DNA from 2 places in the Paenibacillus sp. 7541 genome. Region 1 is predicted to be linked to the other one. Evidence: predicted binding sites of a transcription regulator. Region 1 holds the regulator's gene; the other holds the start of a gene.

What was found. The regulator Rex, encoded in region 1, represses fermentation and respiration genes when NADH is low (regulators of the CRP and FNR family bind a similar motif). The targets are predictions, from matches to a motif close to TTGTGAAATATTTCACAA.
Region 2: the regulator Rex is predicted to act here: its motif matches at 2,106-2,123, upstream of adhE (bifunctional acetaldehyde-CoA/alcohol dehydrogenase).

Annotation. Positions count from the first base shown of each region.
Region 1 is NZ_NQLZ01000015.1:222,468-227,527, forward strand. It holds gene dinG (ATP-dependent DNA helicase DinG) at 1-1,624, shown strand, start outside; gene CHH75_RS10265 (redox-sensing transcriptional repressor Rex) at 1,670-2,335, shown strand; gene CHH75_RS10270 (amidohydrolase) at 2,310-3,611, shown strand; gene CHH75_RS10275 (cell wall elongation regulator TseB-like domain-containing protein) at 3,642-4,160, shown strand; gene CHH75_RS10280 (hypothetical protein) at 4,483-5,016, shown strand; gene CHH75_RS10285 (AAA family ATPase) at 5,009-5,060, shown strand, end outside.
Region 2 is NZ_NQLZ01000015.1:53,890-58,949, forward strand. It holds gene CHH75_RS09365 (nitrite reductase (NAD(P)H) small subunit) at 1-196, shown strand, start outside; gene CHH75_RS09370 (formate/nitrite transporter family protein) at 186-1,013, shown strand; gene CHH75_RS09375 (Crp/Fnr family transcriptional regulator) at 1,156-1,875, opposite strand; gene adhE (bifunctional acetaldehyde-CoA/alcohol dehydrogenase) at 2,215-4,824, shown strand.

The sequences.
Region 1 (5,060 bases):
CCCGTGGTTCAGGAAATGCTTCTACCACCGGGCGAAGCATGAAGCCGGGCTGGCAGATGTCGTCATCACGAATCACTCCAAGCTGTTCACGGATGTGAAAGCGAATCATCAGCTGCTCCCGTCCTATGATCGTCTGGTTATCGACGAGGCGCATCATCTGGAGGATGTGGCCGGTAAGCATCTGGGCTTGTCGATGAAGTATTTTACCGTCACGCACACCCTCACCCGCTTGTACAAGGACAGCCGCAACGGGCAGCTGCCGGCTCTGCGCCAGATGCTCTCGGCCTCGGCCGAGGAGAAAGCGACCCAATGGATTGGCGTCATCGACCGCTTGTATCCGGATCTGATTACGGTGAAAGAGAACTGGGACCGGCTGAACGAGCTGCTGTTCGGACTGATTCCGGACCGGGGGGATTCAGGCGAGTCGGGGCAGCTAACCATGCGCCTTTCCCCTGTCAAAAAGCCCAAGGATTGGGATAGTTTGGCCGAGATTGAGCGTCAGATTTATGTCACGCTGGGCGAATGTATTCGCAAAGGCGAGCAGCTTGCAGCTGAAATCAAGGAAGAGCTGGACGACTATGGCGCGGACAGTCTCATTACCGACATCACCGGCTTATTCAAGGATCTCGCTTCTCACCGTGAAGGGCTGCACCAGTTTATGGCTTTGGATAATGAAGGTATCGTATACTGGATGGAGGCAAGCTCGAATTTCAAGAGCAAGTCGCTTCAGATGTATGCCGTTCCGGTGGATGTCAGCGCGCAGCTGAAAGAGCTGTTTTTTGATAAAAAGCGGAGTGTCATTCTGACCTCGGCCACGCTGTCGGTAGATAAATCGTTTCAATTCATGATCGACAGCCTCGGTCTTCAGGAAGCAGCTGAAGAAGGGCAGCTGCATACGGTTCAACTGCCTTCGCCGTTTAACTACCGGGAGCAGGCGCTGCTTGTGATTCCGCGGGATTTCCCAAGCGTGAAGGGGACGGTGGGCGATCCGAAATTTGTGGATACGCTCGTTCAATCGCTGGCGCAAACGGCAGAGGCGACGAAAGGGCGGATGCTGGTGCTGTTCACTTCTTACCGCATGCTGCGTCAAGTGTACGAGCCCTTGAAGGAGGCGCTCTCCTCAAGCGAGATCGCTGTGCTGGGACAAGGGGTTGACGGGGGAAGCCGGACCAAGCTGATTCGCCGCTTTCAGGACAGCAGTGCATCTGTGCTGCTTGGCACAAGCTCGTTCTGGGAAGGGGTCGATGTTCCGGGCGAAGCCTTGACCTGCCTTGCGATCGTACGTTTGCCGTTTCAGCCGCCGAGCCATCCGCTGGTGGAAGCCAAGAGCGAACTGCTTCAGCAGCAGAAGAAGAACCCTTTTATGAAGCTGTCTGTGCCGCAGGCGGTCATCCGCTTTAAGCAGGGCTTCGGCCGGCTCGTACGGACCGCGCAGGACAAGGGAATCGTGATCGTCTTTGACACGCGTGTGATCGAATCCTACTACGGGAAATATTTCTTGTACTCGCTGCCGGGCCCGAAGATGGAGCATATGCCGACCGATCAGATGGTGCCGAGAATTGCCGAGTGGCTGAATCATAACAAGAAGAATGAAATCACCAATGACGAATCGTTATTACAATAGGAGCAAGCCGCAACATTTAATAGCCTGTTAATAGGGGGAGCATGCATGAAATCGGATAAAATTTCAGAGGCTGTCGTTCGCAGATTGCCAGTATATCTGCGATACTTGAATGAGCTTCACAAACGGGAGGTTACAACGGTATCCTCCCAAGAGCTGGGGCAGAAGCTCGACTTGAACCCGGCGCAGATCCGTAAGGATCTGGCGTATTTCGGCGATTTTGGCCGCAAGGGCATCGGTTATGATGTTTCTTATCTGATTGAGAAGATTCGCCAGATTCTGAAGCTGGACCAGAGAATTAATGTCGCGCTGGTCGGGGCAGGTAATCTCGGACATGCGCTATCCAATTACAATGCATTTCTTAAGGATAATATGAAAATCGTAGCCGTCTTCGATGCGCATCCGGCGAAAATCGGAACGAGCATCAACAATTTGACGGTGCAGCCGATGGAAGAGCTTGAGCGTACCGTGCGCGACAATGCGATCCGGATCGGGATCATTACCGTTCCGGATTTTGAGGCCCAGAATGTGGCGAACCAGCTGATTTCCGCCGGCATTGAGGCCATATTGAATTTTGCGCCTATTATTTTGAAAGCACCGGCACATATCCGAATCCATACGGCAGACTTTACGACAGACCTGCAAAGTCTGGCCTACTATTTGGATAACGGGAAGGAGGAATCGGCTCATGAAGAAACACAAGTGGATGGTTGAGAACGGCACCTTTGCTGTGTTAGAAGGCAACCAGTCGGTTATCAAGGGCTACATGGTGGTTGAGGATGACCGGATTACGTATATAGGGGAACAAAAACCGCAGATCGAGGAGCCGATCGAGATCATTGACGGAACCCATCTGCTGTTCCTGCCGGGACTGGTGAATACGCACGGCCATGCGGCGATGTCACTGCTCCGGGGCTACGGCGATGATCTGGCCCTGCAGGTATGGCTGCAGGAGAAGATGTGGCCGATGGAAGCCAAGATGAAGGCAGAGGACATTTATTGGGGAGCTTCCCTGTCAGTAGTCGAAATGCTGAAGGGCGGAACGACGGCTTTCGTTGATATGTACGATCATATGGATCAAGTCGCTTCGATTGTGGACCAGTCGGGAATGCGCGGCGTGCTAATGCGCGGCGTGATCGGCCTCTGTCCCCCTGAAGAGCAGCGTCAGAAGCTGAATGAAGCGATTGCGTTTGCGAAGGCGTGGCATGGGAAGGCCGATGGCCGCATCACATCGATGATGTCGCCGCATGCACCGTATACATGTCCACCGGAGCTGATCGAGATGTTTGTGCAGGCTTCTGAGGATCTAGATTTGCCGCTGCATACGCATATGTCGGAGACAAAAGCCGAAGTTCAGCAAAATGTGGATGATTACGGGCTCCGCCCGGTCGCGCATCTGGAGCGGCTCGGAGTATTCTCCCGACCGACACTGCTGGCGCATGCAGTTCATCTGACAGATGAGGAGATTGACATTCTTGCCAAGCACAACGTCGCGATCTCGCATAATCCGGGAAGCAACCTGAAGCTGGCAAGCGGCGTCGCGCGTGTCCCTGAACTGCTCAAGGCGGGCGTCACCGTCTCTCTCGGCACGGATGGTCCGGCGAGCAACAACAATCTGGACATGTTCGAAGAAATGCGGCTGGCTGCCCTCATTCATAAAGGGGTGAGCGGTGACCCGACAGCTGTACCGGCATCGGAAGCGCTGCGCATGGGTACGGAATATGGCGCGAAGTCCGCCTTCTTGAATGAGGTGGGCAGACTTGAAGTAGGCATGAAGGCTGACATGATCGCTCTGAACACGGATCAGGCCCATTTCCTGCCCCATACTGATTTCATCTCGCATGTCGTTTATTCGGCAAGCGCTAAAGATGTTGAGCATGTATGGGTGGACGGCAAACAGCTGGTTAAGAACGGGGAATGCCTCACCGTGGATGAGGAGCGCATTCGCCGTGAAGCCCAGCGCACGTTCGAGCGTCTGACGGCGCAGTAAGCATATTGACGTGGGAGCGGGGATGGCGGATTGAAAAAACGAACCAAGTGGATATGGCTGAGTGTATCCGGCGTATTGCTGCTGCTGTTAGGCATTCAAATCTATTATTCTTATGTGATGACAGATTCATGGAATGAGGAAAGACTGGCCATTGGTGCGGCCAGACAGTATGGGAACCTGGTGACGGCGGACAAATCATACAAGTCGGTATGGGGCGAAGATAATACATACTGGGTTGTTACCGGTCAGGGGCCGGATCAGCAGGAGCTGATCGTCTGGGTCAAATTCACCGAGGATAATGTGCCTGTGGAAGGTGCGGAGGGTGTTCATGCCGAGCCTTTGAGCAGCGGGTTGTCCGAAGAGCAGATGCGGGCGCAAATCCTCCAGGAAATGCCGAATGCCGTCATTAAACGATTGGTGCCCGGCATGTATGAAGGGGAGTACGCCTGGCAGCTGTTGTATGAGAATAGCGGCCAGATCGGCTACCGATTCTATCGCTTTCAGGACGGCAATCAGATCGGAAACGACATTATTTTGCCGAACCAGTAACACAAATGGCAGTGAAATCGGATGAATATGAAAGATCTGCGCCGATGTAAGATCGCGGGTGTAACGTTATCCGGTATTTTTTACAACATAAAAAGGTCGAAAACAGTGCGCTCACGCTGTTTTCGACCTTTTTGTATTGGCATTGTGTACGAATTTCTGCAGAAGTTTATAATATATTCACAGGTTTATATGAAAAAGTATATAAAATGTGATATACTCTAATCTGTACTTAAAAGTATATTGTTGATATTTCGTTGTTTTGTGCTCTCGTATATATTGAAAGATATCACATTTTATATAGAAAGATAGAAGGAGGAACTTCATGAAACTACGTATTGTTCCTATTGCATTGACGGTTGTTCTGTCGTCAGTGGTCCTCTTCGGCGGTTGGTTTCTATATCAGAAGTTGGCGGTTCAAAGCCCGCTTCACCAAATTGTCTCTACGTATGATGGCGTGAAGAACGCTCATATTGATATTAAACAGGATACGGTGAACTTGAAACTGGATTTGGAGCCGGACACGAATCTTCAAGGCCTCGTTCAGAAAATCCAGCAAGAAGGAACATCCGTGATCGGGAGTAAAGAATTAAAGATCGACGTGGAGGATCATTCCTCCGAGGAACTGAATGAATGGTGGGATCGTGCGATGCTTTCGGTCGCGGAGGCGATGGATAACAGGCAGTATACGGGAATCCAGACTTCGCTGGAACAGCTCGCCCAGGCTTCGCCGCATTTGCAGGCGAAGGCTTCCATTGATGATAAGAATGTATATGTAAGTCTGTCCGACGGCAAGTCGGCCAAATTTATTATCCTTCCAAGACAGGGCGGTCAGATGGGGGTGTGGAACCATGTCTAAGCTAGCTAAGGAAATTGTCATCGGGTTTATCCCCGTCCTTATTG
Region 2 (5,060 bases), 170 kb from region 1:
CATCGTATCCGGCCACTATATATATGATCCGCTGTACGACTGGAAAATTGATCTGACGACGGGCCTTGTGCAAGCGCCGGATACCGGCCACGTGCGAACGTTTCCGGTCCGGGAGGCCGATGGAATGATTGAGGTAGGCGTGGCGGCAGGCGGCCAGCAGACGGAGCACCCGGGAGGTGAGGTCCGTGTTCGCTGAAGATGTGGAAGCCGTCGTCCAGGCGGCGGTCAAGAAAAAGGAACAGATGAAGACCAATTTTCTGCGTTACTTCGTATCCGCGATGCTGGCGGGCGCTTATGTCGGAATCGGCATCATGCTGATATTCAGGCTGGGCGCTCCGCTTGCAGCGGAAGGTTCGCCGCTTCAGTCTCTCGTGATGGGAGCGGCCTTCGGGATTGCGCTCACACTCGTTGTGTTTGCAGGATCGGAGCTGTTTACCGGCAACAATATGTTTTTTACGATGAGCACGCTGTCCGGACGGACCACCGTATCGGATACGTTGAAGAACTGGGTGGTTGTGTTCATCGGAAATCTTGTCGGAGCCATTGTGCTCAGCAGTCTGATCTATGGCTCCGGACTGTTTAAGGGCATTCCGGCTGATCACCTGATTTTTACCGCGGCCGCCAAAAAGATGAACGATCCGTTTATGGAACTGTTTTTCCGGGGGATTCTGTGTAACTGGCTCGTCTGTCTCGCTTTATGGATGGGCATGCGCACCAAAGGGGAGACGGCGAAGCTCATTCTGATCTGGTGGTGCTTGTTTGCCTTTATTGCAACAGGGTACGAGCATAGCGTAGCGAATATGTCGCTGCTTACGCTGGCGGTCATGCTGCCCGGGCATCCGGAGACGGTGTCGATTGCCGGTTGGATCGGCAACATGGTGCCGGTGACGCTTGGCAACATTGTCGGGGGCAGTGTGTTTCTCGGGATGGCTTATTGGTTCATCTCTTCGGCGAAGACGAAGACAAGCACGAAGACGCAGGACAGCGGCCAGGAGAAGACGCTGGCTAAATAAACATAACAAGAAAGCGGACTTTACAGGCTAGCCAGCTGCATAAGTCCGCTTTTGTGACAAAAGAAAAAGGCCATCCTCGATATCGTTGATCTGAAGGATAGCCCAGCCGGGTGGGGGAGGCTCATGCTATGGTATTGCTCGCCTAGATCCTGCAAATTTCCTCCGGGCACAGCTCGCAGTGGCAAATATCCTGCAGCATCGTCATATCTTTGATCAGAATCATGCCTCCGATATATTCGATGGCGTCTTTTCTTCGCAGGTCGCTCAGCATCCGGTTTACGCTTTCCCGGGTTGCGCCAATCATGTTGGAGAGGTCGGTGTGCGTAATCTTTTTGTTGATCAGAACGGTATCGTCCTCTTGCTGCTGACCGTAGCTGTTGCTCAGGCGGATGAGCGTGGAGGTGAGCGCCCCCGGCTTGCCGTACATCATCAGGTCTCTGAATTTGGTTTGGGTGATGCGGTGATGGATGCCCATCCATTTCATGAAATCAATCGCAAAATCGCAGTGTTGGCAGATCAGCATTTCCAGCTCTTTTTGATCGATGACGCCGACCACCGTGTCCTCTACCACTTCGGCCGAGAAGCTGTGATTCGTTCCGAAGAACGGATCGGCCTGGCCAACCATGTCGCCGGGATGATACATATAGAGGATCAGTTCTTTGCCTTCATCGGTCGATTTCGTTAATTTGACACAGCCGCTCTTGATGTAATAAAGTTTGTCGGAAAAATCGCCTTCCCAAAACAGATGGGAGCCTTCAGGGAGCGTTCTATCTTTCATGGCAACGAGCAGACGGTTCAAGTTCTGCTCCGAAAAACAGCGTGTGTTTCCTTGGGCTTGCATTGTCAGTTCCATCGTTTTCATTGTTGGCATCTCCTAACATCCTATTTTTAATACATTCAATCTTTAAATACATTATAACGTGAAAAAATTCACTTGTGACGCGACAAAAGTGTCTAAATTTCAAACATTGTGATCATTTTCACTTAAAAGGGGTGATAAACGGGGAAGAATAGCATAGTGGGGCGGATCGTGATTGGAATGAAAAGGCACAGGTATAGGTGTTTTAACGAAATATTTCGTTATTTTTTATATTGTGAAAAAATTCACATGATTTTGGTTTGGCGCATGATATGATCAAACCGTAAGCAGCGTGAGGATGCGCTGAACATAGAAACGAATACCATTAGGAGGCGAAGAGAGATGGCTGTAACGAAAGAAAACGCGGATAACAAAAAGCAAACGGCAACCGGTTATATTGATCAATTGATTGCAAAAGCGAACCGGGCGCGGGAGAAGTTTATGGCTCTCGATCAAGAACAAGTAGACCGGATCGTGCAGGCGATGGCGATGGCCGGGCTTGAGCAGCACATGCAGCTGGCCAAAATGGCCGTGGAGGAAACGGGAAGAGGGGTATATGAAGACAAAATTATTAAAAACCTGTTCGCTACCGAATATATTCACAACAGCATCAAATATGACAAGACGGTAGGTGTCATTGAGGATAATCCGTACGAAAGCTATCAAAAGATTGCGGAGCCGGTCGGCATCATTATGGGCATTACACCGGTGACGAACCCGACATCCACCACGATATTCAAGGCGCTGATCTCGATCAAAACGCGCAATCCGATCATCTTCGGGTTCCATCCGTCAGCACAGGCCTGCAGCCGCGAGGCAGCCAAAATTTTGCTGGAGGCTGCAGTGAAGCATGGGGCGCCTGCCGATTGCATCCAATGGATTGAGGAGCCTTCCATGGAAAAAACAAATCTGCTGATGAACCACCCGGATGTGGCGCTCATCTTGGCCACCGGCGGTTCGGCAATGGTGAAGGCGGCATACAGCTGCGGCAAGCCAGCGCTCGGCGTCGGTCCCGGGAATGTGCCATGCTTTATTGAGAGAACCGCTGATCTGGATCAGGCGGTGTATGATTTGATCCTCTCGAAGACGTTTGACAACGGCATGATCTGCGCATCCGAGCAAGCGGTCATCATTGAAGAGCCGATCTATGACCAGGTGAAGAAGAAAATGATCGAGAACGGCTGCTATTTTGTAAGCAAAGAGGAAGCAGCGAAGCTGACGGCCGGGGCAATGGTTGCCGATAAATGCGCAGTGAACCCTGCGATCGTCGGACAGCCTGCGGTCAAGATCGCCGAGGCATGCGGCTTTACAGTGCCGGAGAACACCAAGATTCTCGTGGCCGAGCTGGCCGGGGTTGGACCTGGCTATCCGCTGTCTGCGGAAAAACTGAGCCCGGTGCTGGCCTGCTATAAAGTGAAGAATGCGGAAGAGGGGATCAAGCGGGCAGAGGAAATGGTTGCCTTCGGCGGGATGGGTCACTCCTCGGTCATCCATTCGAATAACGAAGAGGTCATTGCCAAGTTTTCCGATCGCATGCAGACCTGCCGCATTCTCGTGAATCAGCCGTCCTCCCAGGGAGGCATCGGGGATATCTACAATACGAACCTGCCGTCGTTGACGCTGGGCTGCGGCTCTTACGGACGGAATGCAACGTCTTCGAACGTAACGGCTGTCAACCTGATTAATGTGAAAAGGGTGAACCGACGTACCGTGAATATGCAGTGGTTTAAAGTGCCGAGCAAAATTTATTTTGAAAAAGGCGCAACGCAGTACCTTGCCAAAATGCCGGACATTCAACGTGTGGCCATCGTGACCGACCCCGTGATGGTGAAGCTCGGTTACGTGGAGCGGGTGGAGTATTACCTGCGCCAGCGCCGGACGCCGGTTGCGATCGAAGTGTTCTCGGAAGTGGAACCGGACCCGTCGACTACGACGGTCGAGCGCGGAACAGAAATGATGGCGCGCTTTCAGCCAGACTGCATCATCGCCCTTGGCGGCGGTTCGCCAATGGATGCCGCGAAAGCGATGTGGCTGTTCTACGAATATCCGGACACCGAGTTCAACAGTTTGAAGCAGAAGTTCATGGATATCCGCAAGCGGACGTTCAAATATCCGAGACTTGGCCAGAAAGCCCAATTCGTGGCGATTCCGACAACCTCGGGTACAGGCTCGGAAGTGACCTCGTTTGCGGTCATCACGGACAAAATCCAGGGCAATACCAAGTATCCGCTGGCGGATTATGAGCTGACGCCGGATGTGGCGATTATCGATCCGGAATTCGTATACTCGCTGCCGAAAACGGCGGTTGCCGATACAGGGATGGATGTGCTGACCCATGCGATTGAAGCTTACGTATCGGTCATGGCCAACGATTATACAGACGGCCTCGCCATCAAAGCGATCCAGCTGGTATTCGAATATCTTGAAGCATCGGCATTGACGGGTGACAAGCTTGCGCGGGAGAAAATGCACAACGCCTCGACCCTGGCGGGCATGGCCTTCGCCAACGCCTTCCTCGGCATCAACCACAGCCTGGCGCATAAATGGGGCGGTCAGTACCATACCGCGCACGGTCGTACCAATGCGATTCTGATGCCGCATGTGATCCGCTACAATGCCAAGAAGCCGACCAAGCATGCCGCATGGCCGAAATACAAGTCGTTCGTGGCGGATCAGCGGTATGCAGAGATCGCCCGCATTCTCGGACTGCCAGCGCGCACGACCGAGGAAGGCGTGAACAGCCTGATCCAGGCCATTCGCGATCTCAACCGCAAGCTGGGCATTGAAGAATCGTTCCAGCAGCTGGGCTTCGATCCGGCCGATTTCGAGAGTCGGGTAGAACAGCTCGCTGACCGGGCATTCGAGGATCAGTGCACCACGAGCAATCCGAAGCTGCCGCTGGTCAGCGAACTGGCAGACATCTATCGCAACGCCTTCTACGGCCGGTTCTAATCGGCTGCGGCGGGCTCCCGAGGCGGATGTCAGACGGGGGTCGGCACCGCAAGGCGAGGCGAAGCTTGAATGATGGCGGCTAGTGCGTTTCGAGGAGCGGAGTCACAGGTGATAAAAATCACGTTCAGGCCATGATTTGTGATCATTATCACAGATTGAGGCTGGCAGCAGGTCTACAATAAAGGTGTAGCAGGATTTAAGCATTCTGGAGTCCCAGATCAAGTGAAGAAAAACGG